DNA from 4 places in the Streptomyces sp. NPDC086080 genome. Region 3 is predicted to be linked to each of the others. Evidence: riboswitches for the same ligand, from Rfam matches in the RefSeq annotation. Region 3 holds a riboswitch; each other region holds the start of a gene.

Region 1 (7,515 bases), on a different contig from region 3:
GCGGGCCCAGGGGTGCCGCTCCGGGCATGCTTCACGATATGGGAAACTGGTCTAGACAACCCTGAACTGCGAAGGGCAGCAACACATGGCTGAGCGCCGCGTCAACGTCGGCTGGGCCGAGGGTCTCCATGCCCGCCCCGCCTCCATCTTCGTCCGAGCCGCCACGGCCACAGGCGTCCCGGTGACGATCGCCAAGGCCGGGGGCGACCCCGTCAACGCGGCCTCCATGCTCGCCGTACTGGGCCTGGGCGCCCAGGGCGGCGAGGAGATCGTCCTCGCTTCCGACGCCGAGGGGGCGGATGCCGCCCTGGACCGGCTGGCGAAGCTGGTCGCCGAAGGGCTCGAGGAGCTTCCCGAGACCGTCTGAATGGTCATGGGCGGGAAAACCGTCTTCTCGCAGACGCCCCGCCCACGGAAAGGCCCGCCCGGACCACCGGGCGGGCCTTTCACATTTCCCGCACTTCCCTTTTTGCGGGCAGCGGAAATAGCCCCCATGAATTACGCACTCTTTGTATACGGCACTCGTGTTAAGGGCGCAGACTCGGTGTGTTTACGGGATGTTGCGAGTTCCTCACACGGTCCACGCGGCCGACCCGGTCGGTGCCCGCGCCGGAGCCGAACCGCAGGCGGTGCCCGGTGCTCGCGCGTTCGGTGTGCAGCGCCGTGACGGCCCGCGCCCGGTCGCCGTCCCCGCGCGCCACCGCGTCCACGATCGCGCCGTGCTCCGCCCAGTACTCGACCGGGTCGGACGGCCCGTCGGTGGTGTACATCCAGGTGATCTTGTGCCGCAGCTGGGCCAGCGTCGACGTCAGCGCCGGGCTGCCGGAGGCCTGGGCGAGCGTCTCGTGGAACCAGCCGCTCAGGGAGCGCAGGTCGTCACTGTTGCCCTGGCGGGCGCGTTCCTGTCCCAGCCGGACCAGACCGCGCAGCACCTTCAGGTGGGCCTCCGTGCGCCGCTGGGCCGCGCGCGCGGCGCCGAGCGGCTCGAGGAGCACGCGCATCTCCAGCAGATCGGCGGCTTCCTGCTCCGTGGGTTCCGCGACACACGCGCCCGCGTGCCGGCGGGTGACGACGAAGCCCTCCGCCTCCAGCGTGCGCAGCGCCTCCCGGACGGGGACGCGGGAGACTCCGTACCGACGGGCGAGGAGTTCCTCGGTGAGCCGGCTGCCGCGCTCGTGAACACCCGCGACGATGTCGTCCCGGATCGCCGTGCACACCGACTGCGCGGGAATGCGCATGACCGACCTCCGGCTTAATCCCCGTGAAACGCCGACGATTGACGTCTGTTCCGTGACTCTATTGCAATCGGCGGGAATTTCCGACGGCGATCCGGAATCCATGTGTATTTTTTGGTCAAGTCGCGTGCCGAAACGCCGAATGCCCCGGCTCGGGGGCCGGGGCATCGCGGGAAGCGGAGGCGCGGGAGACGGATCGCCGGGTGCGGACGTGTCAGAGGTTCACACCGTGCGCGCGGAGGTAGGCGACGGGATCGAGGTCGGAGCCGTAGTCGGAGCCCGTGCGCGCCTCGAAGTGCAGATGCGCGCCGGTGACGTTACCGGTCGCGCCGGAGAGGCCGATCTGCTGCCCCGCGGCGACCTGCTGGCCCACGGAGACGGCGATGGACGACAGGTGCCCGTACTGGGTGTACGTTCCGTCGTTCATCCGGATCACGACCTGGTTGCCGTACGCGCCGCCCCAGCCGGCCTCGACGACGGTGCCGATGCCGACCGACTGGACGGGGGTGCCGCTCGCGGCGTGGAAGTCGACACCGGTGTGGCTGCCGGAGGACCACACGGCGCCACCGCTCTTGTAGCCGGTCGACACGTACGAGCCGGGGATCGGGGAGACGAAGGTGTTGAGGCGCTTGCGCTCGGCCTCACGCGCGGCGCGCTCCTTCTCCGCGCGGGCCTGCTCGGCCTCCTCGGCCGCCCGCTCGCGCGCCTGCTCCTCAGCGGCCTTGCGCGCCGCCGCCTCGGCCGCCTCGCGCGCGGCCTCGTGCTGGGCGGCCGCCTGGGCGTCGACGCGGTCGGCGACCGCGTCGCCCAGGGTGACGACGGGGGTGAGGCCGGTCTGCGCGGCGGCGGGTTCGGCGGCGAGTGCGGGAGCCGCGAGGGAGCCGACGACGCCGGTGCCGGCGAGGGCCGCGACGCCCGCCGCGCGGACGGTGCCGCGCTGCGTCCTGCTGGGACGACGATGCTTGCCCGGGGCGCGGGTGAACGCCATGTACAGGCTGGTCCTTTCCTTCCCTCTCGCCTACCGGGTTAGCTGACGGGTTCGGAGCAGGAAGGTCTCCTACGGACCCCCTCGCGACACGCGCGGGCGTCCGATTCACCCCAGGGACTGGATGGGTCCCCGGCTCCCCTGGCTCGCGCCGTACGGGGACTCGGCGATGACTGTCCGGTGCCGCGGTTGCGGCGCACTGCCCGACGAACAGCCCGGACGAAGCTAAGCGGGAGGTCTCGCGTTCCTCAAACGGATCGCGGTTTTTGTAGCGTATCCCACAGGGCAGACAGGCAACCTCCGCCCCAATTCGGGCACAATCGGGCTCTGGTGGCCTCCTTGCCACCAGGGCCCGACGCGCGCGTGCCTCGTGGCGGCCCGCTACTCGGCCGTCACGACGGTGACTTCGCCGATCCCGAGGGCCTCCACCGGCTCCTTGATCTGCGCCGCGTCACCGACGAGGACGGTCACCAGCCGGTCCACCGGGAAGGCGTTCACCACCGCCGCGGTGGCCTCCACGGTGCCGGTCGCGGCCAACTGCCGGTACAGATCGGCCTGGTAGTGGTCCGGCAGGTGCTGCTCGACCTGGTCGGCCAGGGTGCCGGCGACGGCCGCCGCGGTCTCGAACTTCAGCGGCGCCACGCCCACGAGGTTCTGCACGGCGACGTCGCGTTCGGCGTCGGTGAGCCCTTCCGCGGCGAGGGTGCGCAGGACCTTCCACAGGTCGTCGAGGGCCGGGCCGGTGTGCGGGGTGTCGACGGAGCCGCTGATGGCCAGCATCGCCGCGCCCGTGCCGTCCGGGGTGGACCTGAGGATCTGGCCGAAGGACCGTACGCCGTAGGTGTACCCCTTCTCCTCGCGCAGGACGCGGTCCAGGCGGGAGGTGAGGGTGCCGCCGAGGCAGTAGGTGCCGAGCACCTGCGCGGGCCACACCCGGTCGTGCCGGTCCGGGCCGATACGGCCGATCAGCAGCTGCGTCTGCACGGCGCCGGGGCGGTCCACGATGACGACCCGGCCGGTGTCGTCGGCCACCACCGGCGGGACGGGCCGCGGCTGGGCCGAGGAGCCGGTCCAGGCGCCCAGCGTGTCGTCGAGCAGCGCGTCCAGGTCGACACCGGTGAGGTCGCCGACGATCACCGCGGTCGCCGTGGCGGGGCGTACGTGCTTCTCGTGGAAGGCGCGCACGGCCACGGAGTCGATGCCGGAGACGGTCTCCTCGCTGCCCTGACGCGGGCGCGACATGCGCGAACTCGCGGGGAACAGCTCCTTGGCGAGCTCCTTCGCGGCACGGCGCGAGGGGTTCGCCAGCTCGTGCGGGATCTCGTCCAGCCGGTTGCGGACGAGCCGCTCCACCTCACTGTCGGCGAACGCGGGCGCCCTCAGGGCGTCGGCGAGCAGCCCGAGCGCCTTGGGCAGCCGGGAGGCCGGGACCTCCAGGCTGAGGCGGACACCGGGGTGGTCGGCGTGCGCGTCCAGGGTGGCGCCGCAGCGCTCCAGTTCGGCGGCGAACTCCTCGGCGGAGTGCTTGTCGGTGCCCTCGGAGAAGGCGCGCGCCATGATCGTGGCGACACCGTCGAGACCGGCGGGCTCCGCCTCCAGGGGCGCGTCCAGGATCACCTCGACGGCGACGACCTGCTGGCCGGGGCGGTGGCAGCGCAGGACGGTCAGGCCGTTGCCGAGGGTGCCGCGCTCGGGGGCCGGGAAGGCCCAGGGCTTGGCCTCGCCGGCCTGCGGCTGCGGGTGGAAGTCCATCGTGGCGAGCTCGGTCACTTCGCCGCCTCCTCGTTCTCGTCGGTGCCGGCGGCTGCGGCGGCTTCCTCGGTGTCGTCGCCCTCGGCGGCTTCCTCGGCGGCGAGGGGCTCGTAGACGAGCACCGCGCGGTTGTCGGGACGCAGCCGGCTCCTGGCGGCCTCCCGCACCTCTTCCGCCGTCACCTCCAGGACGCGCTGGACCGCGGTCAGGGCGAGCTGCGGGTCACCGAACAGGACGGCGTACCGGCACAGTTCGTCGGCGCGGCCCGCGACCGTGCTCAGCCGGTCGAGCCATTCGCGCTCCAACTGGGCCTGGGCGCCCTCCATCTCCTCGGCCGTGGGGCCCTGCTCGGCGAACCGGGCGAGTTCCTCGTCGATGGCGGCCTCGATGACCGGCACCTCCACGTCGCCGGACGCCTTCACGTCCAGCCAGCCCAGGGAGGGCGCCCCGGCCAGCCGCAGCAGGCCGAAACCGGCGGCCACGGCCGTACGGTCGCGCCGTACGAGACGGTTGTAGAGCCGCGAGGACTCGCCGCCGCCGAGGATCGTCAGCGCCAGATCGATGGCGTCGCACGCGCGCGTGCCGTCCTCCGGCAGCCGGTAGGCGGCCATCAGCGCACGCGCGGGGACCTCCTCCTCCACGATCTCGCGCACCTGCTCCCCGATGACGTCGGGCAGCGCGCCGTCGCGCGGGGCGGACTTGCCGTCGTGGGCGGGGATGGAGCCGAAGTACTTCTCGATCCAGGCGAGCGTCCGCTCCGGGTCGATGTCACCGACGACGGAGAGCACCGCGTTGTTCGGCGCGTAGTACATACGGAAGAACTGCCGCGCGTCCTCCAGGGTGGCCGCGTCCAGGTCCGCCATCGAGCCGATGGGCGTGTGGTGGTACGGATGGCCCTCCGGGTACGACAGGGCGGTCAGCTTCTCGAACGCCGTGCCGTAGGGCACGTTGTCGTAGCGCTGGCGGCGCTCGTTCTTGACGACGTCCCGCTGGTTCTCCATGGACTCCTCGTCCAGGGCGGTCAGCAGGGAGCCCATCCGGTCGGCCTCCAGCCAGAGGGCGAGCTCCAGCTGGTGGGCGGGCATGGTCTCGAAGTAGTTGGTGCGCTCGAAGCTGGTGGTGCCGTTGAGGGAGCCGCCGGCGCCCTGGACCAGTTCGAAGTGACCGTTGCCCTTCACCTGGGCGGAGCCCTGGAACATCAGGTGCTCGAAAAGGTGAGCCAGACCGGTACGTCCCTCGACTTCGTGGCGTGAACCCACGTCGTACCAGAGGCACACCGCGGCGACCGGGGTCAGGTGGTCCTCGGAGAGCACCACGCGCAGGCCGTTGGCCAGGCGGTGCTCGGTCGCTGTCAGGCCGCCGGAGCCTGCCTGAGCTGTGGCCGTGTGACCCATGGGCATGTACGTCCCTTCGATCGCGGAGGCGGTCGTCGAAACCGCCGTTTCTGCCGGTCCTGCCACTGTATGCAAGCGTGCGCACGGCCGGAGAAGTTCCCGCGGCGGGCTGCTACGCCGAGAGCGAGAACCCGTGGGCGGGGTCGGAGGCGGCCGGCCCCCGCCCTGCGCCCTGGCGGACACCCCCTGCCCCACCCCGGACAGCCCCTCCCCGCGCCCGCGGCCCGCCGCACCACGCCCGCGGCCACACCCCGCCCGCGCACCGCACTCGCGGACCGCCGCACCATGCCCGCGGCCCGCCGCACCTCACCCGCGGCCCGCCGCACCACGCCCGCGGCCCGCCCCGTACCCCACACCCCACGCCGGCTGTGATGCGGGCCGGCACGGGTGGGCGGTGGGGGTGCCTCCCGCTCGACTGCGGCCGAGGGGCCGGGAAGGCGTCCGCGAGCGACGGGCCGCGCCACCCGCCCCGGGCCACCCCGCCCCGATCACCGGGAACCCCGCGCGGGAGCGGACCGCACATGCGCCGTACGCTGCCCTCCCCGGGGCCGCCACGACCGGGTCCTGGTCCCACCTGTCAGTGCGACAGTCCACAATGGTCCGCGTCAGATCCCGTCCAAACGCTTCAGCAAGGAGCCGGCAGCGATGGCCCGCCGCAGCACGAAGACCCCGCCGCCCGACGACTCGTACGAGGAGAAGATCCTCGACATCGACGTCGTCGACGAGATGCAGGGCTCCTTTCTCGAGTACGCCTACTCGGTCATCTACTCCCGCGCCCTGCCGGACGCGCGCGACGGCCTGAAGCCGGTGCACCGCCGCATCGTCTACCAGATGAACGAGATGGGGCTGCGCCCGGAGCGCGGTTACGTGAAGTGCGCCCGTGTCGTCGGCGAGGTCATGGGCAAGCTGCACCCCCATGGCGACGCCTCGATCTACGACGCCCTGGTGCGCATGGCCCAGTCGTTCTCGATGCGCGTCCCCCTGGTCGACGGCCATGGAAACTTCGGCTCGCTGGGCAACGACGACCCGCCCGCCGCGATGCGGTACACCGAGTGCCGGATGGCCGAGGCCACCAGTCTGATGACCGAGTCCATCGACGAGGACACGGTCGATTTCGCGCCCAACTACGACGGCCAGGAGCAGGAACCGGTGGCACTGCCCGCCGCTTTCCCGAACCTGCTGGTCAACGGCGCGTCGGGCATCGCCGTCGGTATGGCCACCAACATGCCGCCGCACAACCTGCGCGAGGTCATCGCGGCCGCGCGGCACCTGATCAGGTACCCCAACGCGGACCTCGACGCCCTGATGAAGCACGTCCCCGGCCCCGACCTGCCGACCGGCGGCCGGATCGTCGGCCTCTCCGGCGTCCGCGACGCCTACGAGAAGGGCCGCGGCACGTTCAAGATCCGGGCGACGGTCACGGTGGAGGACGTCACGGCCCGCCGCAAGGGCCTGGTCGTCACCGAGCTGCCCTTCACGGTCGGCCCGGAGAAGGTGATCGCCAAGATCAAGGACCTGGTCGGCTCGAAGAAGGTCCAGGGCATCGCCGACGTCAAGGACCTCACCGACCGCGCGCACGGGCTCCGCCTGGTCATCGAGATCAAGAACGGCTTCGTGCCGGAAGCGGTGCTGGAGCAGCTGTACAAGCTGACGCCGATGGAGGAGTCCTTCGGCATCAACAACGTGGCCCTGGTGGACGGCCAGCCGCTCACCCTCGGTCTGAAGGAACTCCTGGAGGTCTACCTCGACCACCGGTTCAACGTCGTACGCCGGCGTTCGGAGTTCCGGCGCGGCAAGCGGCGCGACCGCCTCCACCTGGTCGAGGGTCTGCTCACCGCCCTGGTGGACATCGACGAGGTCATCCGTCTCATCCGCTCCAGCGACAACTCTGCCCAGGCCAAGCAGCGCCTGATGGAGCGCTTCTCGCTCAGCGACATCCAGACCCAGTACATCCTGGACACGCCGCTGCGCCGCCTCACCAAGTACGACCGGATCGAGCTCGAGGCCGAGAAGGACCGGCTGAACACGGAGATCGAGGAACTGACCCGGATCCTGGACTCGGACGCGGAGCTGCGCAAGCTGGTCTCCGCCGAACTGGCCGCGGTGGCGAAGAAGTTCGGCAACGACCGCCGTACGCTTCTGCTGGAGT
Region 2 (7,515 bases), on a different contig from region 3:
GGACGGTGGTTTCGCGCCGCGACCCGGGTTCCGGCCGCTCACTCGTTTCGAGGGGCAGGGACTGGACAAGGGTCATGTCGTGAACGACCTGCTCTTCCGCCGCGTACCGCATGCGGAGCGGGCCGGGCACCGAGCCTGAGACCGCGCGCAGCCTGCCCTGCCCCTCCCTCGTTAGGGTCGATCACGTGGCCACCAGCCCTCCGTACCCGGCGCCCCCGGGTGAAGCTTCCGGCGGCACGCTGCGGCACGCGCACTGGTGGCAGCGGCCATGGGTCCGTTACGGCGCGCTGATCACCCTGCTCACACTGTCCGGTCTGGTGATCCTCGCCCTGGTCCGTGAGCAGACGGGGACCCAGGGGTTCCTGGTCGGACTCGGTCTCGCCGTACTCCCCGTGCCGTTGCTGCTGGCCGTCTTCCGCTGGCTCGACCGGGTCGAGCCGGGGCCCTGGCGGAACCTGCTGTTCGCCTTCGCCTGGGGGGCATGCGCGGCGGCGCTCATCGCGATCGTCGCGAACAGTTTCGCCACACGGTGGATAGCGACGGCGACGGCGGACCCGGCCGGCGCCGACACCCTGGGGGCGACCGTCATCGCGCCGGTCGTGGAGGAGACCGCGAAGGCGGCGGCCGTTCTCCTGGTCTTCCTCTTCCGCAGACGCGACTTCACCGGAATCCTCGACGGCGTGGTGATAGCCGGGGTCACCGCCACCGGCTTCGCGTTCACCGAGAACATCCTCTACCTCGGCACCGCCTTCGGCACGGACCAGCTCACCGGCGGCAGCGGGGTGGCTTCGGTCACCGCGGCGACCTTCTTCGTCCGCGTCGTCATGTCGCCGTTCGCGCATCCCCTGTTCACCGTGCTCACCGGGATCGGCTTCGGCATGGCCGCGCTGTCCACGGACCGGCAGCGGCTGAGGCGGGTGCTGCTGCCGCTGTGCGGACTGCTCCTGGCGATGGGCATGCACGCGCTGTGGAACGGTTCGGCCACGCTCGGACACTTCGGCTTCTTCGCGGTGTACGGGGCGTTCATGGTGCCGATGTTCGGCCTGCTGACCTGGCTGGTGGTGTGGACGAGGCACCGGGAGCTGCGGACCGTGCGGGTGGAACTGCCCGCGTACGCGGTGGCGGGCTGGCTCACCCCGGCGGAGCCGTTCGCGCTCGGCTCGATGCGGGCGCGGCGCCTGGCCCGGCAGTACGCCCGCCGGTACGGCGGCAAGCCCGCGGCGCGCGCGGTCGCGCAGTACGAGGCCTACGCGACCTCGCTGGCGTTCCTGCGGCACCGGGGCCGACTGGGCAGGGCCGGGACGGATTTCGTGACCCGGGAACGGGAGCTGCTACTGGAGTTGTGGCACCGGCGGGGCGCGGCCCGTCCGGCGCTGGACCACGCGGCCCGTGTCACCGCGCCGCCGGTTCCGGTCGCCGCCGCACCGTGGCCGGCGCACGGGGCGTACGGTCCTCCTTCGCCCGGCCATCCTGCGTACGGCCACCCTGCGCACGGGCAGCCGCCCTACGGGCACCCCTACCCGGCGTACGACCCGAACGCCTACCGCCCCTGACGGGTCCGCGCAGTGCACGACGGTCCGTCAAGAACCGTAAGTTCCCCGGCGGACGACGGGGCTGCCGCGACCGCCCCGGAACACACCTGACCGGCAGCCCTGACGTCGGGGGGGCGTCGTCGGGACTGCCGGGGTCTCAGGGGGCGGCGGGGCTCAGGGGTTGAGGCCCTTGCTCTGCAGCCAGGCCATCGGGTCGATGCCCGAGGAGGAGCCACCGGTGTGGACCTCCAGGTGGAGGTGGGCCCCGGTGGAGTTGCCGGTGGAGCCGACTCGGCCGATCACATCGCCGGTGTTGACCTTCTGGCCCACGCTGACGCTGATGGAGGACTGGTGGGCGTACCAGATCTCGGTGCCGTCGTCGAGGGTCAGCACCGTCTTGTAGCCGTAGGAGCCGTCCCAGCCGGCGGAGGTGATCGTGCCGGTGTGGACCGCCTTGATCAGCGTGCCGCTGGGGGCGGCGAAGTCGAGGCCGGTGTGCTGGCCGGAGGACCAGTAGGCGCCGGACTGACCGAAGGTCGAGGAGATGGTGTACGAGGAGGTCGGCAGCGTGTACTGCGTGGCCAGCTCGGCGAGGCGCTCGGCCTCGGCCTTCTTCGCGGCCTCCTCCTCCGCCTTCTTCTTGGCGGCCTCGGCCTTGGCCTTGGCCTCCTTCTCCGCCTTGGCGGCGGCCTCGGCGGCCTGCTTCTCGGCGGCGGCGACGGCCTCGGCGGCGGCCTTGGTCTCGGCCTGGATCTGCTGCTGCTCGACCTGGGCCATGATCCGGCTGCGCAACGCCTCACCGGCACCGGAGGATCCCTGGTCGGCCTCGTCCTCGGTCATACCGAGGGTGCTGAGGGGGGTGGCCGAACCCTGGGGGGTTTCCTCGTCGGAGATGAGGGAACCCACAGTGGGGAGGTCGGGCATGGAGATCGAGACCGGCGGCTTGCCGGTCTGGGCGGTGGCCATGCCACCGGCACCGACGGCCGCTATGACACCGACACCGAGGACGGTGGAGCTACGGGCGAGCCCTCCCCCGCGCTGCTTGGAGACGCGGTGCCGGCCACGGACCGGGCGAAGGGACTCCGCGGTGGGGTTCCACTCCTCGAAGGGCCCCTCGTCGGCGCGGACCTCACCGTAGGCGAAGGTGTCGCTCGGCTTGAACGGGGCCTCGGGGGCAGGCGGGTTGGACGCCACGTGGGCGTGCTCCTTTCCTTCCTTCTTCGCCTACCGGGTTAGCTGACGGGTTCGGAGCAGGAAGGTCTCCTACGCGCGTACCGAGCCGTGTTGCCACGGCGCTGTCCGCGCGATTCACCCCAATGTGGTGGTTCCCCGGTTCCCTTGCGGGATTCGGCGCGTGCGCACGGAGCCGACTTCTGTGACGGCTGGGACGACCGCGCTGCGTTATCGAACGTTAATAGACGTGAGGGCCGGATTCCAAGCCGTTCCTCTTGATCATTAAGGATTCCCGCGCGGACTTAAGCGCCACGAGTGGTCAAAAACGGGCGAGTTGACTGCACCTCGGACGCGAGGCGATATCTGACGGTTCGTCAGTTGTTATGCGCTGCGGGACGATACGATCACAGCGAGTGAGACGGGCGCCGGACGGCAAAAACACCGAGGACCGGAACCCTTTCGGATTCCGGCCCTCGGCCTTCAGTAGCGGGGACAGGATTTGAACCTGCGACCTCTGGGTTATGAGCCCAGCGAGCTACCGAGCTGCTCCACCCCGCGTCGTTGAGACAAGTGTACGTCATGCGCGGGACACGGCGCACACCCATGACCGGCGCCCGCCGCCGCGCGGGATTCAGCCGTCGAGCAGATGCCCGTTCGGCGCCTTGGCGCGCTCCTCGTACTCCGGCAGGACGACGACGACGGCGCCCCCGTCCGCCAGCACGCCGCTGCCGTCGGCCCCCGCCACGAACGTGTCCGGCTCCCGCCAGGCCGTGACCACCCGCCGTACCCCCACGTCCAGGATCAGCCGGGCACAGGGCGCCGGCCGGGACGCGCGCCGGGCACACGGCTCCAGGCTGGAGTACACGGTGGCGCCGGCCAGACGGGGGTCCGTGGGGTCGGCCTTGGCGAGCGCGGCCTCCTCCGCGTGCACCACCGGGTCCGTGCCCTCCCGGGAGTGCCCGCGCGCCAGCTCCGTACCGTCGGCCGCCACCACCACCGCGCCCACGCTGAACGCCGTCGTCGAGGGCGGGCACTGGGCGGCCAGCTCACAGGCGAGGGCCAGCCAGTGGTGGTCGGCGGCGGAGTCCAGCGCCCCGGTGCCGGGCGCGGTGGGCTCGTAGCGCATGAGCACGACATCACCGATCGGGCGGGTCTCCACAAGACGCAGCCGACCGCCCTGGTAGGACCCGGGTCCGAAGAGGCGGGGGGCGTCCGCGTCGCCGACGAACAGCGGAGCGAGGACCAACTGCACCTCGTCGGCGAGGCCCTGGGTGAGCAACTGGGTGTGGATCTGCCCGCCGCCCTCGACCATCAGCCGCCGCACCCCGCGCACGGCGCGCAGATGCTCCAGCAGCGGCCGCCAGTCGAGTGCGGGGCCGAGCGGGACGACGTCGGCGGCGATACCGAGGGCGCGGGCCCGCTCGGCGCCCTCGCCGGTGGTGTAGAGGATCTTCTCGCCGCCGGTGTGCCAGAACCGCGCCGTCGGGTCGAGGTCGCCGGAGCCGCTGACGGCGACCTTGAGCGGGTACTCGGGCCTGCCCGCCGCGACCCGGGCGGCACGCCGCTCGGGCGAGTTGACCAGCAGCCGGGGATTGTCGGCGCGGATCGTGCCGGCGCCGACCAGGATGGCGTCCACGCCCGCCCGTACCTCGTCGACCCGGTCGAAGTCGGCCGGACCGGACAGCAGCAGCCGGTCCGGGCCGGTGTCGTCCAGGTAGCCGTCGAGGGAGACGGCGGCGGACAGCAGGACGTACGGACGGGGCATCGGCGTACTCCGGGTGACGGTCGGCGGCCGGCCGGGGGAGGGGCGCGGTCGGCCGGGCCGCGGTGCGGCCCGGGCCAAGTCTGACAACCCGCCGGGCGCGCGGGCGCCCCGGTCCCTCGTCGGTCAGGGTTCGATCAGTCCTACGCGGATGGCGTACCGGGTGAGTTCCAGGCGGTCCTTCAGGCCGAGCTTGGCCAGCAGGTTGGCGCGGTGCCGCTCCACCGTCTTGGGGCTGATCACCAGCAGGGTGGCGATCTGCTGCGAGGTGTGGCCCTCGGCGACCAGCTTGAGGATCTCCTCCTCACGGTCGGTGATGGCCTTGGCCGGGAGGGTCCGGCCCTCCCGCGCGAGGTCGAGGTAGTTGTGGATGAGGGCGTTGACGGCCCCGGGGTAGAGGAACGGCTCACCGCGCATGGTGGCGTGGCAGGCCTCGACGAGATCCTGGTCGGCGACGGACTTCAGGACGTAGCCCGAGGCGCCGGCGGCGAGCGCTTCGAAGAAGAACTGCTCGTTGTCGTACATGGTCAGGATGAGGATCCGTGTCTCCGGCAGGATGCGGGAGAGCTCACGGGCCGCCTGGAGACCGGTCAGCCGGGGCATGGCGATATCGAGAATGGCCAGGTCGGGGCGGTGTTCACGGGCCTGTTCGAGTGCTTCGGCACCGTCGGCGGCCTCGGCCACGACGGTCAGATCCGGTTCGCCGTCCAGGATGAGGCGAACTCCCCGGCGGACCAGCGCGTGGTCGTCGGCGAGGAGGATGCGGGTGAGGGCCTGCTCGGTCATGTCAGCGTTTCCGGTCGGGGGACATCGGTCACGGGGGTGGAGCGTGCGCGGACGCGGACGGGCCGCGCAGTGGAACGAGGGCGTGCGCGGGGAAACGGGCGGGGACGGGGACGGCCAGGCGCACTTCGGTACCGCCACCGGCGCGGGACTCCACGGTCACCACGGCACCGACGAGCAGGGCGCGCTCCCGCATCCCGCGGAGGCCGGCGCCCTCCTCGGCCCGTCCGATGCCCCGCCCGTCGTCCCGGACCCGGAGCTCCACACCCCCGGGCGCGCGGTACAGGGCGAGCTCGGCGCGTCGGGCGCCGGAGTGCCGGGCGATGTTGGTGAGGCCTTCCTGGGCGACGCGGTAGATGACGAGCTCCGTCTCCCGGTCGAGCTCGGGCAGGTCCGGGGCGAGGCTGTGCTGGACGCTCAGACCGGGGCCGCCGAACTCGGTGGCGAGGGCCTTGAGGGCACTGGCCAGCCCCAGCTCGTCCAGTACGCCCGGACGTAGCCGGCGGGCGATGCGCCGGATCTCCTCCAGGCTGGCGCGGGTGGTCTCCTGGACCATGCGCAGTTCCTCGCCCAGGTCGGGCGGGGCGTGGTCCGCGGCACGCTTGAGCTGGAGCAGCACGGCGGTCAGGGACTGGCCGACCTCGTCGTGCAGTTCCTGGGCGACGCGGCGGCGCTCCCCCTCCTGCGCGGACAGCGCGCGGGCACTGCTCGTGGCGCGCTCGTCCTCCAGCCGGTCGAGCATCGTGTTGAAGGTGGTGATCAGCTCGGCGATCTCGCCGCGTCCGCCGACTGCGGGACGGTGTCCGGGGCGCAGCAGATCCGCCGTGGTCATGGCCCGGGTCAGGCGCTGCAGCGGGGCGAGGCCGAAGCGCAGCAGCAGTGCGTTGGCCACCAGCATGGCGGCCAGGCCCACGGTGAGGACCGCGGCCTCGGTGAGCAGTACGGGGGTGGATACGGTGACCGGTCCCAGCAGAAGTGCCGTGGCGACGATGAGGACGACGGCGTTCAGCATGAAGATCCGCCAGAACAGAGGCACCCTTTACCGCCTCCTCACCACGGGCCGCTCACATGGGCTCCCGGAGCGGCGGGAGCCGGGACGGGCCCACGGACCGGGGGCGCGGCGCGGGCCGTCATGGTCCAGCCTCTGCCCTGATCCGTCCCCGCGCCATCCGTGACAACCCCCATTTTCTCCTCGGGGTCCCGGCCGGCCGACGGGCCGCGTGCACATCGGCCCCCAGGGGAGATGGGGCCCGCGACCGATGGCCCGGACCGGCGGCGACGGGAGACGCTGAAGTCTCCGGTACCGGACGCACGATTCGTCGGCACACGGGCAAACTCCTTTATAGCGGCCCGATTCCGCAGCATGCCGACGGACCCCTGACCCGTCCGGCGGTACCGGAGTGACGGCCGCCGGCGCGACGCCGTGCGGCCACCCCCTCTGGGAAGGAGGAGCCGTGACCCCGTCCAACGACGATCGCCTGGTCGCCCTCGCGGCCCGACTGGAGCACGAGGATCCCCGTTTCGCCCGTTCGCTGTCCACCGGACAGCCGGCCCGCCCCCGCGAGTACCGGCGCACGGGCGCCTGGTGGGCGCTGGTCATCGGGGTGACGATGCTGATCGTGGGCGTGATCGTCCCCGACGGACTGATGATCGCGGCGGGCCTGGTGCTCTCCGGCATCGCCGTGCAACTCCTCGACCCCGATCGCCGCCGTACGGGCGCACGGCCCTCGTACCGCCGCTGACGCGGACCGCCGCCGGCGCCGGCGCCGACCGCCCCGGGTTTCTCCCTTACGGGTGAAGGAACGCTGAACCACCGGTGCCCGTCGGCCGTTGTGCGGGTGGCGGCCCGCCATGTCGGTGGGCACTGCGTGGCGGGCCGCCACCCGGTGAACGGGGCACAGCGAGGGCATGCGTGTGGGGAGGGCGGGAGACGTGTCAGGTGGGCCGTCGGGGCGGGGGCCCATCGGCGGGCGGGCGGGGCAGTCCGTCCTCCCCCAGGCCGTCCCCTCCCGAGCCTGCCTGCCCGGGGCCGTCCCCTCCCGGCCCGTCCAGCCCGGGGCCGTCCCCTCCCGGGCCGTCCTCCGGCGGGCGGCCGAGCTTCCCGCGGACCTTCTCGGCGTCCGGATGACCGATCTCCATGAAGATCTCCAGGGCCCGCCGCCAGTCCGCGCGGGCGTCCTCCGGCCGTCCGGCGTCGAGCAGGACGTCGCCGAGGTTGCTCAGGGAATGGCCCTCGCCCCACCGGTTGGCGACGGCCCGGTGGGT
Region 3 (7,515 bases):
GGAGCCCGCCGGGCGTCATGTGCGTGTGGTCCTCGTCGACGACCACCGCATGTTCCGCACCGGCGTCCAGGCGGAGATCGGGCAGACCGCGCAGACCGGCGTCGAGGTGGTCGGCGAGGCCGCCGACGTCGACCAGGCGGTCACGGTCATCACCGCGACCCGGCCCGAGGTGGTCCTGCTCGACGTCCACCTGCCCGGGGGCGGCGGCGTCGAAGTGCTGCGCCGTTGCGCCCCGTTGATGGGCGACACCGAGCAGCCGGTCCGTTTCCTCGCCCTCTCCGTGTCGGACGCGGCGGAGGACGTGATCGGGGTGATCCGGGGCGGCGCCCGTGGGTACGTCACCAAGACGATCACCGGGACCGACCTGGTCGACTCGATCTTCCGGGTCCAGGAGGGCGACGCGGTGTTCTCACCGCGGCTGGCCGGCTTCGTCCTGGACGCCTTCGCCTCGACCGACGCTCCGCCGGTCGACGAGGACCTCGACCGCCTGACCCAGCGCGAGCGGGAGGTGCTGCGGCTCATCGCCCGGGGGTACGCGTACAAGGAGATCGCCAAGCAGCTGTTCATCTCCGTGAAGACGGTCGAGTCCCACGTCTCTGCGGTCCTGCGCAAACTCCAGCTCTCCAACCGCCACGAGCTGACCCGCTGGGCGACGGCACGGCGCCTGGTGTGAGCCGCGGCCCCGCACGGGCTGCTCAGCTCACCCGGGTCGCGCCCGCGAAGGGCATCTCGTCGAGGGGGGCCACGCGGACCGGGGCCGAGGGGTTCGGTGCGTGGATCATCCGGCCGTCACCGACGTAGATGCCGACGTGACTGATGCCGGAGTAGAAGAAGACCAGGTCGCCGGGGAGGAGTTCGGAGCGGGGGACGCGGCGGCCGGCGTCGATCTGGGCGTAGGTCGTGCGGGGCAGGGAGACGCCGGCGGAGCGGTACGCGGCCTGGACGAGGCCCGAGCAGTCGAAGGCGTCCGGGCCGGTCGCCCCCCAGACGTAGGGGCTGCCGATCTTCTCGTAGGCGTAGGCGACGGCCTCCGCCGCGCGGGGGCCCGGGGCCCGGGAGGTGACGGAGCCGGGGGCGGACGGGCCGTTGTGGGGGTCGGTCGAGGAGCGTGAGGCCCGGTCGGTACCGGCGTCGTGCTGCTCGGGCGGCAGGCGGGACAGCAGCCGGCGGGCGGCGGTCAGCTTGTCGTTGATCGTCTTCCTGTGCCGCTTCATCTCGGCCCGGCGGGCGGTCAGCGACTCCACCTCGACGCGGGCGGCCCCGCGCAGTCGCTCGATCTCCCGGAGTTGTCCGCGCAGGCGGCCCACCTCCGCGTTCTGGCGGCTGCCCACGCGTGCGGCGAGGGCGGTGCCGTCCAGATAGCCGTCCGGGTTCTCGGACAGGAGGAGTCGCAGGGCGGGGTCCAGGCCGCCGCCCCGGTACTGCGCCGCCGCGACCGAACCCAGGGCGTCCCGCGCGTCGTTGAGCCGGTCCCTCCGGCGGGCCGTCTCGTCGTGCAGATCGTGCAGCCGCCGCTGGGCCGACTCGGCCTTCTCCTTCGCGCCGTTGTACTTCTCGGTGGCGGTCTCCGCCTCCTGATAGAGCACCGCGATGTCGGCTCTGGCCTGCTCCGGTGTCGACTGTGGTTCGGCGAGCGCAGGCCCGGCGAAGCCGGTCGCGGTGGCAGCGCCGACGAGGGCGACGGTGGCGGCCGTGCGGCCGCCCGCCGAGCGCTTCCGGGACCTGCGGTGCGCTGCCACCTTGCTGCCCGTCCTTTCCGACGACCGCACCGGACGGACTGTCGTCCGGCGGTCCGGCGGCGGGATGTGCGGGGGAGCCGTCCGCCGCCGGACCTTTCGGCGGTGGTGCCCGGCCGCCGCCCCTGGCACGGGCGGCGATGGAGAGCCGGTCACCTGGTGGAGGACGCTAGGCCCCGCCGCGCGCCCCGGGTAACGGGTTGTGCGAAAGTGGCGTGGGTGGATCGACGAGTGACCGTAAGTGATCGGAATCGCGTTCCGGCTTCGTCCTCTTCACTCTGGGTCATGATCGATGCGGTGAAGCCCGGCGGGCCGAGGGCGCCGGAGTGCTAGAGGACGGGGGTGGCTAGGCTCCGGCCTCATGGACGTACTCATCCACCTCTTCGTCGGTCTGCACATCATCGGCATCGCGTCGCTGCTCGGTGGCTTCCTCACCCAGATGAAGGCGATAGGCGAGGGCACCGCCCGCTTCATCCCGGCGATGCTGCACGGCGCGCTGACGATGCTGGTCACCGGTATCGCCCTGGTCGGCCTCAACGAGGCGCAGGACTACTCCGTCGACAACATCAAGATCGGTGTGAAGCTGGCGCTGCTGATCGTGATCCTCGGCCTGGTCTATGTGAAGCGCGACGACGAGAAGGTGGACAAGGGCCTGTTCGGTCTCGTCGGTCTGCTGACCGTGACGAACATCTTCATCGCGGTGCTGTGGACCTGACGCGTCGGGGCACGGAAGCGGTCGTCCGGGGAGGCGGAGCCTCCGTGCCCCTGCTCGGTCAGGCGGGGCGTACCACGCTGTGGATCGAGGACTCGCCGTCGTAGAAGATCGACTCCTCGCGGACGTACGTGCCGGGCTTCGGGGCGTGGATCATCATGCCGTTGCCGATGTAGAGGCCCACGTGGGTGACGTCGTCGTAGAAGAAGACGAGGTCGCCGGGCCGGGCCTGGGAGACGGGGACTGTCGTGCCCGCGTTGACCTGGTCGTACGTGGTGCGGGGGAGCGTGACGCCGGCGGCCTTCCAGGCGGCCTGGGTGAGACCGGAGCAGTCGTAGGAGCCGGGTCCGGTGGCGCCCCAGACGTACGGTTTGCCGATCTGCGCGCGGGCGAAGGCCAGGGCCTTCTCGGCCTTGGTGCCGTACGAGGAGTCGGATGACGGCGCGGTGGCCGAGCCGGAGGACCCCGAGGTGCCCGAGGCGCCGCTGTCCTGCTGCGCGGCGGCGGCCTCTGCCTGGGCCTGCTGCCGCTCCGCCTCCTGCTTCGCGAGCTCGGCGGCCTGGCGGGCGGCCTCTTCCTGCTTCTCCCTCTCGATGGCCGCGAGCCGCGCCTTCTCCTCGGCGGTCAGCTTCGACAGCAGCTCACGCGCGTCGGTGAGCTTCTTCTGGACGGTGGCCTTGGCCGTTTTCAGGTCGTCCTGCGACTCGGTGAGCGTCTCGAGGCTCTCCGTGGCCTCCTGGCGCATCTTCATCGTCTCGGACTGCTGCGTGACGTAGTCGTCGACCGCCTGCTTCTGACGGCCGGTCATCCGGTCCATCACCTGGCGCTGGTCGAAGATGTCCTGCGGGGTGTCCGCGAGCAGGAACGTCGCGGTGTCGGGGACGCCCGCGCCGGTCCGGTACTGGGCGGCGGCGTAGGAACCGAGTTCCTCACGCGCGTCGTTCAGCTTCTGGGTGCGCTTGGCCACGTCGTCGAGGAGGGTGTCGACGCGCTTGCGCTGCTTGGTCGTCTTCTCTTTGGCCGAGTTGTACTTCTCGGTCGCCGACTCCGCCTGGCGGTAGAGGTCGCCGACCTTCTTCTCGACCTCCTCCAGGCTCGGCTTGTCGTCGTCCGTGGGGACGGCGTTGGCTGTCTGGGAGAGCAGGGCGACGGAGGTCAGGGCGGCCGTGGCCAGGGCCGGGGTCCGTATGCCTGCTACGCGCGTGCCGGGAGTGCGCGATTTGCGGTGCGACGCCAAGGGAGGCGACTCCTTCCAATGCTCCGCCTACCGGGTTAGCTGTCGGGTTCGGGCGGGTGGTTCGGAAGGGTTGCCCTACGGCCGCTCCACGGGGGAGTGGGCCGATTCACCCCAAAATCTCGGTGGGTCCCCGGCTCCGGCTGCCACGGCGGACAGTGACGGACTCGGCGGAGGCCGCGCGGTCCGGCGAGGTTCGCCGGCGGGGGACGAGCGGCCTGACCGCACCGTAGCCAACTGGTGTGGCCTCTGTGAAGGTTGATGGGTGATATGCCCGATACATTTTTGTGACCTTATGCAATGAGCCACTCAGGGTGAGGGGCCGGTCCTGGAGAGTGTGCGCCCGTGCGGTGGCCGGGCTCCGGCGCCGGCGGCGGGCGGAAAGCGGGGATGTTCCCGGGGCGGGCCCGGGATGTCGGTGGGGCACCCTAGACTCGGAGAGCGATGAGCAGCCTCTTTGACGACAGCTTCCTGGCGGACCTCCAGGCCCAGCGGGGCCCCGCGGACGAACCTCCGCCACCGCCCGAGGACGATCATGCGCCGGAGTCCGTTCCGGACGATCTGTTCGGCGGGAAGTTCGACGTGCCGCCGGACCGGGATTCCTACTACCGCGACGGCGCCCCGCGCCCGGTCACCGACCCCGCCGCGCTGCTGGAGGGGCTGAACGAGAACCAGCGCGCCGCCGTCGTGCACTCCGGCTCCCCGCTGCTCATCGTGGCCGGTGCCGGTTCCGGCAAGACCCGCGTGCTCACCCACCGCATCGCCCATCTGCTGGGCGAGCGGCACGTCCACCCGGGCCAGATCCTCGCGATCACCTTCACCAACAAGGCCGCGGGCGAGATGAAGGAGCGCGTCGAGCAGCTCGTCGGCCCGCGCGCGGGCGCCATGTGGGTGATGACGTTCCACAGCGCGTGCGTGCGCATCCTGCGCCGCGAGAGCAAGAAGCTCGGCTTCACGTCGTCGTTCTCGATCTACGACGCCGCCGACTCCAAGCGGCTGATGGCGCTGGTCTGCCGTGACCTGGACCTCGACCCCAAGCGCTTCCCGCCGAAGTCCTTCAGCGCCAAGATCAGCAACCTGAAGAACGAGCTGATCGACGAGGAGGACTTCGCCGCCCAGGCCGGTGACGGCTTCGAGAAGACCCTCGCCCAGGCCTACGCGCTCTACCAGTCCCGGCTGCGTGAGGCCAACGCGCTGGACTTCGACGACCTGATCATGACGACGGTCCATCTGCTCCGCGCCTTCCCGGACGTCGCCGAGCACTACCGCCGCCGCTTCCGGCACGTCCTGGTCGACGAGTACCAGGACACCAACCACGCCCAGTACGCCCTGGTCCGCGAGCTGGTCGGCACCCCCTCCGAGCATCCCGTCGACGTGCCGCCGGAGGCCGAGGTCCCGCCCGCCGAGCTGTGCGTGGTGGGTGACGCCGACCAGTCGATCTACGCCTTCCGCGGCGCGACCATCCGCAACATCCTCCAGTTCGAGGAGGACTACCCGGACGCGACCACGATCCTGCTGGAACAGAACTACCGCTCCACGCAGACCATCCTGAGCGCGGCCAACGCCGTCATCGAGCGCAACGAGTCGCGCCGCCCCAAGAACCTGTGGACCAACGCCGGCTCGGGCGCGCGGATCACCGGGTACGTCGCCGACACCGAGCACGACGAGGCACAGTTCGTCGCCGACGAGATAGACCGCCTCACGGACGCGGGCGAGGCCAAGGCGGGCGATGTCGCCGTCTTCTACCGGACCAACGCCCAGTCCCGTGTCTTCGAGGAGATCTTCATCCGCGTCGGCCTGCCCTACAAGGTCGTGGGCGGTGTCCGGTTCTACGAGCGCAAGGAGGTCCGGGACGTCCTGGCCTATCTGCGGGTGCTCGCCAACCCCGAGGACTCGGTGCCGCTGCGCCGCATCCTCAACGTGCCCAAGCGGGGCATCGGCGACCGCGCCGAGGCCATGATCGACGCCCTCGCGCAGCGCGAGAGGATCAGCTTCCCGCAGGCGCTGAAGCGCGTCGACGAGGCCTACGGCATGGCCGCGCGCTCGTCGAACGCCGTGAAGCGGTTCAACACGCTCATGGAGGACCTCCGTACGGTCGTCGAGTCCGGCGCGGGCCCGGCCACCGTCCTGGAGGCGATCCTCGAACGCACCGGGTATCTGGCCGAGTTGCAGGCGTCCACCGACCCGCAGGACGAGACCCGGATCGAGAACCTCCAGGAACTGGCGGCCGTCGCCCTGGAGTTCGAGCAGGAGCGCGGTGAGGGCGAGTCCGTCGCACTGTCCGACTTCCTGGAGCAGGTCGCCCTGGTCGCCGACTCCGACCAGATCCCCGACGAGGACGACGACGGCTCCGGTGTCATCACCCTCATGACGCTGCACACCGCCAAGGGCCTGGAGTTCCCGGTCGTCTTCCTCACCGGCATGGAGGACGGCGTCTTCCCGCACATGCGCGCCCTCGGCCAGCCCAAGGAGCTGGAGGAGGAGCGACGGCTGGCGTACGTGGGCATCACGCGCGCGCGGGAGCGGCTGTACCTCACCCGGTCGACGCTGCGCAGCGCGTGGGGCCAGCCCTCGTACAACCCGCCCTCGCGCTTCCTGGAGGAGATCCCGGCCGCCCACCTTCAGTGGAAGCGGACGGCGGCGAGCGCGCCCGTGCCGTCCGGTCCGGCGTCGGGGGTGGCGGCCTCGCTGTCGTCGTCCCGTTCGCGCTCGTCGGCGTCCGGTGCCTCCGGCTTCGCCACCCGGCGGACCACGGAGAAGCCCGTGGTGTCGGTCGCGGTCGGGGACCGGGTCACGCACGACCAGTTCGGCCTCGGCACCGTGGTCGCGGTGCGGGGCACGGGGACGAACGCGGAGGCGACGATCGACTTCGGGGACACCAAGCCCAAGCGTCTGCTGCTGCGGTACGCGCCGGTGGAGAAGCTGTAGCCGCACGCCGGGCGCCCGCCGGTCCGTCATGGGCTCGCGGGCCGCGTGCGGCTGGTCCGCCTGCCGGAGCTGTTCCCGTCCCGCGACGCGCCGAGACGTCTACGACGGCTCGAGGCCGTGGCTGCGCAGCCAGGCGAGCGGGTCGATCGCCGAGCCGCCGCCGGGGCGTACCTCGAAGTGCAGGTGCGGGCCGGTGGAGTTGCCCGAGTTGCCGGAGAACGCGATCTGGTCGCCGGCTTTCACGGTCGAACCGGAGGGAATCTGGTAGCTGGAGAGGTGGCAGTACCACGTCTCCGTGCCGTCCATCGCCGTCACGATCATCATGTTGCCGTACGCGGAGTTGTACTGCGTGCGCACCGTGCCGTCGGTCGCGGCCAGCACCGGGGTGCCGTACGAGACGGGGAAGTCGATGCCGGTGTGGGCGGACATCCAGTTGATGCCGGACTGGCCGTAGTAGGCGCTGAGCCCGTGCTGTGCGACCGGGAGGGAGAACTTCGGGCGCAGCCGCTCCTTGCGGGCCGCCTCCTCGGCGGCCGCCCTGCGCTCGGCGTCCTGCTGCGCCTTGAGGTCGATGCGCTCCTGGGTGCGGCTGGCCCGGTCGGCGAAGTCGTCCGCGCCCGCGGCGAGGCTTTCCAGCTGGGTGTCCAGCTTGATGTTGGCGGCGGACGGTGTGACCGGCTGGGCGTCGGCCGCGGTCGTCTTCGTTTCCTGGCCGCTGTCCTCGGCCAGATCGCCGACCGAGGCCGCGGCGATACCGGCGACGCCCATCACACACGCCGAGGGCACGGCCACCGTCAGCAGCGCGGAGCGCTTGGCGGGCGAACGGCGTCGGGAGCGGGACCCGGAGCGCGAGGCCGCGCGCGGTGACGGGACCGGTGACGGGACCGGGAGGGGCTCCTCCTGCT
Region 4 (7,515 bases), 220 kb from region 3:
CGCGGGCTGTTGTAGCCGTGCGGGTAGGCGAGATGGGGGACGGCATGACCGAGGGTGTCCTCCAGCGCGGCCTTGGAGTCCAGGAGTTCGCGACGGAGCCGCCGCGCGGTCAGCGTGTCGAGCTGGGCGTGGGTGACCGTGTGGCTGCCGATCTCCATGCCGGACTCCTCCAGCGGTTTCGCCTCGGCCAGGGTCATCATCGGTGCGGGCGGCAGCAGACTGCGACCGCCCGGGGTGATGGCGCCGGTGGTCAGATACGCGGTGGCGGGCAGTCCACGCCGGGCCAGCGTCTCGGCGGTCGGGCCCGGCAGGTCCGCGAAGCCGTCGTCGAAGGTGAGCAGCACCGGCCGGGCCGGCAGCGGCGCCCGCCCGGCGAGATGCGCGGCGAGCGCGCTGATGGTGACGGGGGTGCGGCCACTGTCCACGACGGCGTCGAGATGGGCCGCGAACTCCTTGGGGGTCACCGTGAATTCGGCGATCCACTCCGGCGGGTCGTCCGTCACGGCGTGATAGAGGAACACGGGGATGGCCGGGCCCTGGGTCCTCCGTACCGGGCTCATCGCGTCCCCCGTCCCGCAGCGCCGCCGCCCACCGCCCGCCGGGCCCGCAGATAGCCGAGCGGGCCCTGGAGCATCCCCTTGCGTTGCAGCCGTGAGAGCCGGCGCGGCCATGGATGGGTCCGGCCGCCATGGGCGCCCGGCGCCCCGTCGCCGCCGTCCGTGTCACGTACGGCGGTCAGCGTCCGGGCGTGCGCGAGGCCGCGCGGCAGCCGGGCGAGGAACGCGGGCAGCAGCGCGGGCCGGTTGACCAGGACGGCGGTGAGACAGGCGGTGAGGCCGACGCCGTAACCGTATGCCTGGGTCTCCAGGTCGGCCCACGTCTCCCGGTGGTGGTGCCACACCAGCGCGTACGGCGTGTAGTGCAGCCGGTGTCCCTGGGCGAGAACGCGCACGAAGCCATAGAGGTCGTCGCCGCCCCGGGCGGGAGTCCCGGCGCCGGTGGCCGGGTCGAAGCCGCCGACGCCCCGCAGCACCTCCGCGCGGAAGGCCATGTTCGCGCCGGAACCGAAGCGCCCCGCGGTGAACGGGAACAGCGGTTCGTCGCGGGGCGGGTCCCGGGGGTCGTACGTCGTCGGGGTGAAGCCCTTCGCGAAGCCGCCGTGGCTCTCCAGCAGGACCTGCGCCGGGGTGCGCAGCCGGGCGGGAAGGATCAGGCCGGTGGCGCAGCCGAGCCGTGGGTCGGCCGCGAACGGCGCGGTCAGCTCGGTGAGCCAGCGGCGATCGGCGACGACGTCGTCGTCGGTGAACGCGACGATCTCGCCGCGGGCCGCCGCCAGCCCTCTGTTGTGCGCGGCGGCGAGTCCGGGCACCGGCTCGCACACGTACCGCACCCGCTTCCCGTACTCGCGTTCCACCAGCTCGCGGGTCTCCCGGGTCACCGGGGCGTTGTCGACCACCACGACCTCGAAGCGCGGATGCTCCTGCGCGAGCAGCGAGTCGAGCGCCCGGGCGAGCTGTCCGGCCCGCTCCCGGGTGGCCACGACGACCGAGACGTACGGCGGCACGGCGCCGCCCGCTCCGCCGCCGGACGCCCGCGCGCGCCCCGCGCCGGCCCCTCGGCCGCCCTCTCCCGTGGTCCGCGCGGCCTCGGTGTCTTCCGCGACCCCCACGGCCGTTCCGGCCTCGGTGTCTCCCGCAGCCCCCGACCCCGCCCCCGCGAACCTGCCCCGGGCCGCCTCCACGAGCGTGCTCCGCGGATCCGCCCCCTCGGGCACCCACGCCAGCAGCGTGCCCACGGGCCGCCCCCCGCGTCTGACCAACAGGAACACCTCGCCGTGGGTCACCGGCGGGCTGCCGGGCCCGGGTCTGAGCGCAGCCCCGCCCCCGCCCCCGCCCGGTCCGTTCCCGCCCGGCCCCTCCCCGCCCGGCTCCAGGTCCAGCTCGGCGACCTGCATCGCGCCGATGGCCAGGAACCGCCGTATCTCCTCCCGCGTACGCGCTCGTGCTGCGCCGGACATACGTCCTCCCCCTCCCTCTTCTCACGGCCGGCGCAGCCGTGCCGCGCCCTTCAAGGTGCGTGACGCCAGTGAGGCGACGCGCGGGTGGGCGCGGACGAAGCCGTGCGCCCGGCGCGCGGGCTCGCGGCCCAGCCAGTGCAGCGCGGCGCCCACCCCCGGAAGGGTGACCGCCCCCTCGTGGACGGTGCGATCACCGGTCTTCAGCGAGTCCTTGTACGCGGCGGGACCGCGTCCCATGTCGAGCAGCCCGATGCCCTCGTCCGCCGCCGCCTCGGCCATCCGCAGATGCAGCACGAGTCCGGGCGAGTACTTCGCGAACCCCGGGTCGTACGCAGGGAACCAGCAGGCCAGGACGGAGGCCGACCGCAGCCCGAAGTGCGCGGCGACGGGCCGGTCACCGGCGTACAGGACCGACAGCGTGCCCGTGCACTGAGCGGCCCGGGTCTCGGCGAGCCGGCCCACGAGCAGGGCGATCCACTCCCGCGCGAACCGGTCGCGGCGTCCGGTCCTGCGATATTGCGCCGACTTCCATCGCATGAGGACCCGCAGCGCGGCCGGGTCGCGTTCGTCGAAGACGAACCGCACGGGTCCGGCCTGGCGGCCCAGCCTGCGCTCCTTGGCCAGCGTGGTCTTCAGGAACTTCGGCGACCGGACGCGCAGCTCGGACTCGTACGTCCCGTAGCCCTTCTCCACGTCGATGACATAGGTGGTGTGCGCCTCGGCCGCGTACGGCACGAACAACTCCTGGCCGGACTCCAGGTTGTCGAAGACGAGGCTCGACACCGAGCACGCCCGCAGCAGCTCGGCGGCGTCCACGGCGACACCGGGAGCCAGCACCGCGCCCTGACAGTCCGACACCCCGAGCCCGATCGCCCGGCCCTGCCCCAACGGGCCCCGCTCGTACGGCAGGAAGCCCATCGGGTCGGCCCCTTCGTACAGCACCGCCACCCGGGCCCGCGGCCGCACCCGGCCCACCGCGGCGGTGAACTCCGGTTCCATGAAAGGGCTGCGCGGTGCGTCCGTCGCGGCACGCAGCTCCCGCCAGCGCTCCCGTTCCCCCTCGCCGAGCTCCCCGGGCCTCAGCACGCGCATGCGTCCACTGCTCACCTGACCCCCCGATCAAGTCCCCCCTGGACCCTTGGAAGGTACCGCCCCATCCCGGGCGGACGGTAGAGAGCGGACGATGTTCTCGCCAATCGGTGAAAGAGTCATGAACCGGTCCGAACCCGGCGCCTACGAAAGGGGAATCGCACCGAAAGCGAGCCGATACGAGCACCGTGAATCGGACGGTCGTGTTGTCCGTATTCTCTGATCATGGCCGCACCCACCGATTGCTCGCTCATCGCCACCGACCTGGACGGGACGCTGCTGCGCGGCGACGACACCCTGTCCGACCGGTCCCTCGCCGCTCTGAGGCGGGTGGCGCAAACCGGTGCCCAGCACCTCGTGGTGACGGGGCGCCCGGCCCCCAGAGTGCGGCCGCTCCTCGACGACCTCGGCTGCACGGGGCTCGCGGTGTGCGGACAGGGCGCGCAGGTGTACGACGCCGGCGCGGGCCGGCTGCTGTGGTCCGTCAGGCTGGACCGGGAACTGGCCGAGACGGCTCTCGGCAAGATCGAGGCCGAGGTCGGGGAGGTGTACGCCGCGGTCGATCAGGACGGGGCCGACGGGCTGACGCTGATCGAGCCGGGCTATCTGATGCCGCATCCGACGCTGCCCGCCGTACGGGTCGAGCGGCGGAGCGATCTGTGGGAGCGGCCGATCAGCAAGGTGCTGCTGCGCCACCCGCGGCTGTCCGACGACGCGCTGGCCGCGGCGGCGCGGTCGGTGGTCGGTTCACTGGCGACGGTCACCATGTCGGGCCCGGGGACCGTGGAGCTCCAGCCGTGCGGGGTGACCAAGGCGACCGGGCTCGCGCTGGCCGCCGAGCATCTGGGGCTGAGCCCGGCGCGCACGGTCGCCTTCGGTGACATGCCGAACGACATCCCCATGTTCGACTGGGCGGCGCACGGCGTCGCCATGGCGAACGCGCACCCCGAGCTGAAGGCGGTGGCCGACGAGGTCACCACGTCGAACGAGGACGACGGCGTGGCCGTCGTCCTCGAGCGACTGTTCGGTGGTGCGGCCGTGCTCGGCCGTCAGCGGTCGGCTCAGTACGCGCCGAAGACGTTGTCGATCGAGCCGTAGCGGTCGGCGGCGTAGTTGCAGGCCGCCGTGATGTTCGCGACCGGGTCGAACGGGTCGAAGGCGGTGCCGGGGACGTGGTACGCCTGGAAGGTCGGGTCGATGACCTGCAGCAGGCCCTTCGACGGGGTGCCGGCGGCGGCGTTGGAGTCCCACAGGTTGATGGCGGCCGGGTTGCCGGAGGACTCGCGCATGATGTTGCGGTGGATGCTCTCGTAGGAGCCCGGGATGCCGTGCTGCGCCATGACGTCCAGCGACTCGCGGATCCAGCCGTCGAGGTTGTCCGGGTACGCCGTCGTGGAGGCGGCGGTCGTGGCGGGGGTCGTGGTGGCCGCGGCGGCGGTGGTGGCGCCGAACAGCGGGAGGGCGACCACGGCGACGCCGGTGCCGGCGACGGCGAGGGAGCGGACGAGGCGGCGGCCGAGGCGGGAGTGACCGGAAGCGGGCATGTCTGTGTTCCTCTCCTACGCCTGCGAGGTGAGCTGTCGGGTTCGGGCGGGAGAGTGCCCGGCCGTGCCCTTGCGGGCATGGCTTCACCCCTAGCCGTTCCGGCGCGATGGCCCGGCCCGGCGACTTACCTGGGTCCCCCGCTCCTGCCGTGCGTGAGTTCGTCGGTGGGTGTGATGCGGGCGGTGGCAGGATTCGGCGTCCGCCCGGCAGGCCCGGAACGTATGCGAGAGGGGATGTCGGGAACAAGTGAAGACGTCACACATGTGGCCCTTTGATCTTCGAACGGGTGATTTGGGACGCTTGATCCTTTGCGAGTGCCAAGGGTCAACTCCGGTCCGGGAGAAGGGTGGACGCCGGTGCGGCGTGATGGCCGGCGGGGTGGGTCGCGCGTGACCGACCTCACTGATCGCCTGGCGCCGGAGCATTTGAGGCCTACGGGAATTCACTGGCCAATTGCGGCAAATCGGGCATGAGTCCGGGCAGGATGGTCCGGGCGTCTTTGCGTCCAGGAAAGGAGGGGAATGTCCGTTGTCGGCCGTCGATCGGAAGCGCCCCGCTCCTGATCCCGTGGCGCCCTGCCGGTAACCCGAGGTGCCGGTGGTGATCGAAAGGTGACCGGATACGCTGACTTGAGTGAGGGCAGCGACCTATCGACATTCCGTGTAATCGCCAGTGGACACCAGCAGACAGGAGACCCCTCGTGACCGTCGTCGGGCCGTTCGGGCTGAGCGTGGGGGACCAGGCTCTGGAAGCCGATGTCCAGGCCGGAATGACGGCTGTCGAGGAAGGGCTGATCGAGGCCACCAAGAGTGAGGTCCCCCTCATCACGGGTGCCGCCCAGCACCTGGTGCGGGCCGGTGGCAAGCGGTTCCGCCCGCTGCTCGTGATGCTCGCCGCCCAGTTCGGGGACCCCTACGCGCCCGGCGTGGTGCCCTCCGCCGTGGTGGTCGAGCTGACCCATCTGGCCACGCTGTACCACGACGACGTGATGGACGAGGCCGAGGTGCGGCGCGGGGTGGACAGCGCGAACACCCGCTGGGGCAACTCCGTCGCGGTCCTCACCGGGGACTTCCTCTTCGCGCGGGCCTCGCACATCCTGGCGGACCTCGGCCCGGAGGCGGTGCGGGTGCAGGCCGAGGCGTTCGAGCGGCTGGTCACCGGACAGATCCTGGAGACCGCGGGGCCGCAGGACGGCCGCGACCCGGTCGACCACTACCTGGACGTGCTCGGCGGCAAGACCGGCTCGCTGGTCGCCGTCTCCTGCCGCTTCGGCGCGATGATGTCCGGCGCCGACGAGACCGTGGTCGACGTGCTCACCCAGTACGGTGAGCGGCTCGGCGTCGCCTTCCAGCTCGCCGACGACGTCCTGGACATCGCCTCCGACACCCACGAGTCCGGCAAGACCCCCGGCACGGACCTGCGCGAGGGCATCGCCACGCTGCCCGTACTGCGACTGCGTGAACGGGCGGCCCGGCTGGGGCTGGCCGAGGACATCGCCCTGTGCGAGCTGCTCGACTCCGACCTCACCGACGAAGCCCGGCACGCCGAGGCGCTGCGGCTGCTGCGCGCCCATCCCGCGCTGGAGCAGGCCCGCCGGGACACCGTGCGGTACGCGGAGGAGGCGCGGTCGGTGCTGGCCCCCCTGCGGGAGTGCGGCGCGAAGACGGCCCTCGTGCACCTGTGCGACGCGGTGGTGCACCGCGCGGGCTGAGCCGTCGGGTGGTGCGCCGGGCGGCGTCGAACCGTCGCGGTGGTGCGCCGCCGGGGCCGGGCCGGCCGCGGTGCCCGCCGCACCGGCGGCCCGACCCTCCCCCTGGCCCCTACTGGGCGGGGGCGGAAACCACCTCCCGTGTCATACCTCAGCAGTACATGGAGTTGCGCCCGCGGTCTGACGAATTCGCCTGCCGGATTTGGTCAGATGGACAACGACGGACAACACCACTTCTCACCGGTTCGGGTGAGAATGGCGGCTCAGGGCGAGACTGGTGCGAGGACACGAGACGGAAGCCGCCGCCGACCACGGAGGGCACACATGGCACCGTACGAATCCGACGACAGGACCACCGCGGGGGAGGTCGACGAGCCGCGCACGGGGCGGCGCAAAGCCGCGCGGTACGTCGTCCCGGTCACGGTGATGGGAGTGGCGGCCGCGACCATCGGGCTGGTCCCCGCGCTCGCCGACTCCGGCGACCCCGACCTGCCGGAGATCACCGCCGCACAACTGATCGAGAAGATCGCGCAGTCGGACGTCGAGCGGCTGTCCGGCACCGTGAAGATCACCACCGACCTCGGGCTGCCGAACCTCGGCGGCCTGGAGAGCGGCCTCACGTCCGGCGCGATGGGACAGGGCGGTGGCGACGGCTCCTCGGCCGATCCCTCCGCCAAGCTCACCGAACTGGCGTCCGGCACGCACACGCTGCGGATCGCGGCCGACGGCCCGGACCGGCAGAAGGTGTCGATCCTGGAGAACGCCGCCGAGTACAGCCTGATCCACAACGGCAAGGACGTCTGGGGCTACGACAGCGCGTCCAACGCGGTCTACCACGGCACGGTCGACGGGTCCGGCGAGGACCGGGGGCACCGGCCCCCGGCCACCCCGAAGGACTTCGCCGACGAGGCACTGAAGGCGGTCGACGACACCACGTCCGTGACCGTCGACGGCACCGCCCAGGTGGCCGGCCGGGACGCGTACAAGCTGGTCGTGAAGCCCAGGCAGTCCGGCTCCACGGTCGGCGCGATCAGTATCGCGGTCGACAGCAGGACCGGCATGCCGCTGAAGTTCACGCTCACCCCGTCGTCCGGCGGCGCGGCCGTCGTGGACGTCGGCTTCACCAAGGTGAGCTTCGACCGTCCGGCCGCGTCGA

What was found. A riboswitch is a leader RNA that binds a small molecule or an ion and turns the genes downstream of it on or off. The one in region 3 is predicted to bind cyclic di-AMP.
Region 1: linked by a shared signal. The riboswitch ahead of ACIF9R_RS19340 (M23 family metallopeptidase) and the one ahead of ACIF9R_RS07315 (NlpC/P60 family protein) in region 3 are both predicted to bind cyclic di-AMP.
Region 2: linked by a shared signal. The riboswitch ahead of ACIF9R_RS31985 (M23 family metallopeptidase) and the one ahead of ACIF9R_RS07315 (NlpC/P60 family protein) in region 3 are both predicted to bind cyclic di-AMP.
Region 4: linked by a shared signal. The riboswitch ahead of ACIF9R_RS06230 (transglycosylase SLT domain-containing protein) and the one ahead of ACIF9R_RS07315 (NlpC/P60 family protein) in region 3 are both predicted to bind cyclic di-AMP.

What each region holds. Positions count from the first base shown of each region.
Region 1 is NZ_JBITRU010000015.1:89,100-96,614, forward strand. Features, by position in the region: gene ACIF9R_RS19330 (HPr family phosphocarrier protein) at 86-367, shown strand; gene ACIF9R_RS19335 (GntR family transcriptional regulator) at 528-1,238, opposite strand; gene ACIF9R_RS19340 (M23 family metallopeptidase) at 1,450-2,223, opposite strand; cyclic di-AMP (ydaO/yuaA leader) riboswitch at 2,236-2,399, opposite strand; gene ACIF9R_RS19345 (M16 family metallopeptidase) at 2,602-3,990, opposite strand; gene ACIF9R_RS19350 (M16 family metallopeptidase) at 3,987-5,372, opposite strand; gene ACIF9R_RS19355 (DNA topoisomerase (ATP-hydrolyzing) subunit A) at 6,012-7,515, shown strand, end outside.
Region 2 is NZ_JBITRU010000037.1:14,093-21,607, forward strand. Features, by position in the region: gene trmB (tRNA (guanosine(46)-N7)-methyltransferase TrmB) at 1-139, shown strand, start outside; gene ACIF9R_RS31980 (PrsW family intramembrane metalloprotease) at 186-1,553, shown strand; gene ACIF9R_RS31985 (M23 family metallopeptidase) at 1,707-2,726, opposite strand; cyclic di-AMP (ydaO/yuaA leader) riboswitch at 2,739-2,895, opposite strand; tRNA gene ACIF9R_RS31990 (tRNA-Met) at 3,190-3,263, opposite strand; gene ACIF9R_RS31995 (dihydrofolate reductase family protein) at 3,337-4,470, opposite strand; gene ACIF9R_RS32000 (response regulator) at 4,594-5,253, opposite strand; gene ACIF9R_RS32005 (HAMP domain-containing sensor histidine kinase) at 5,282-6,286, opposite strand; gene ACIF9R_RS32010 (DUF3040 domain-containing protein) at 6,705-6,992, shown strand; gene ACIF9R_RS32015 (AfsR/SARP family transcriptional regulator) at 7,186-7,515, opposite strand, start outside.
Region 3 is NZ_JBITRU010000004.1:274,362-281,876, forward strand. Features, by position in the region: gene ACIF9R_RS07300 (LuxR C-terminal-related transcriptional regulator) at 1-673, shown strand, start outside; gene ACIF9R_RS07305 (NlpC/P60 family protein) at 696-1,739, opposite strand; gene ACIF9R_RS07310 (hypothetical protein) at 2,098-2,451, shown strand; gene ACIF9R_RS07315 (NlpC/P60 family protein) at 2,510-3,685, opposite strand; cyclic di-AMP (ydaO/yuaA leader) riboswitch at 3,693-3,865, opposite strand; gene pcrA (DNA helicase PcrA) at 4,127-6,610, shown strand; gene ACIF9R_RS07325 (peptidoglycan DD-metalloendopeptidase family protein) at 6,710-7,515, opposite strand, start outside.
Region 4 is NZ_JBITRU010000004.1:50,381-57,895, forward strand. Features, by position in the region: gene ACIF9R_RS06210 (polysaccharide deacetylase family protein) at 1-560, opposite strand, end outside; gene ACIF9R_RS06215 (glycosyltransferase) at 557-1,954, opposite strand; gene ACIF9R_RS06220 (GNAT family N-acetyltransferase) at 2,039-3,109, opposite strand; gene ACIF9R_RS06225 (HAD family hydrolase) at 3,332-4,204, shown strand; gene ACIF9R_RS06230 (transglycosylase SLT domain-containing protein) at 4,168-4,650, opposite strand; cyclic di-AMP (ydaO/yuaA leader) riboswitch at 4,656-4,825, opposite strand; gene ACIF9R_RS06235 (polyprenyl synthetase family protein) at 5,352-6,362, shown strand; gene ACIF9R_RS06240 (outer membrane lipoprotein carrier protein LolA) at 6,684-7,515, shown strand, end outside.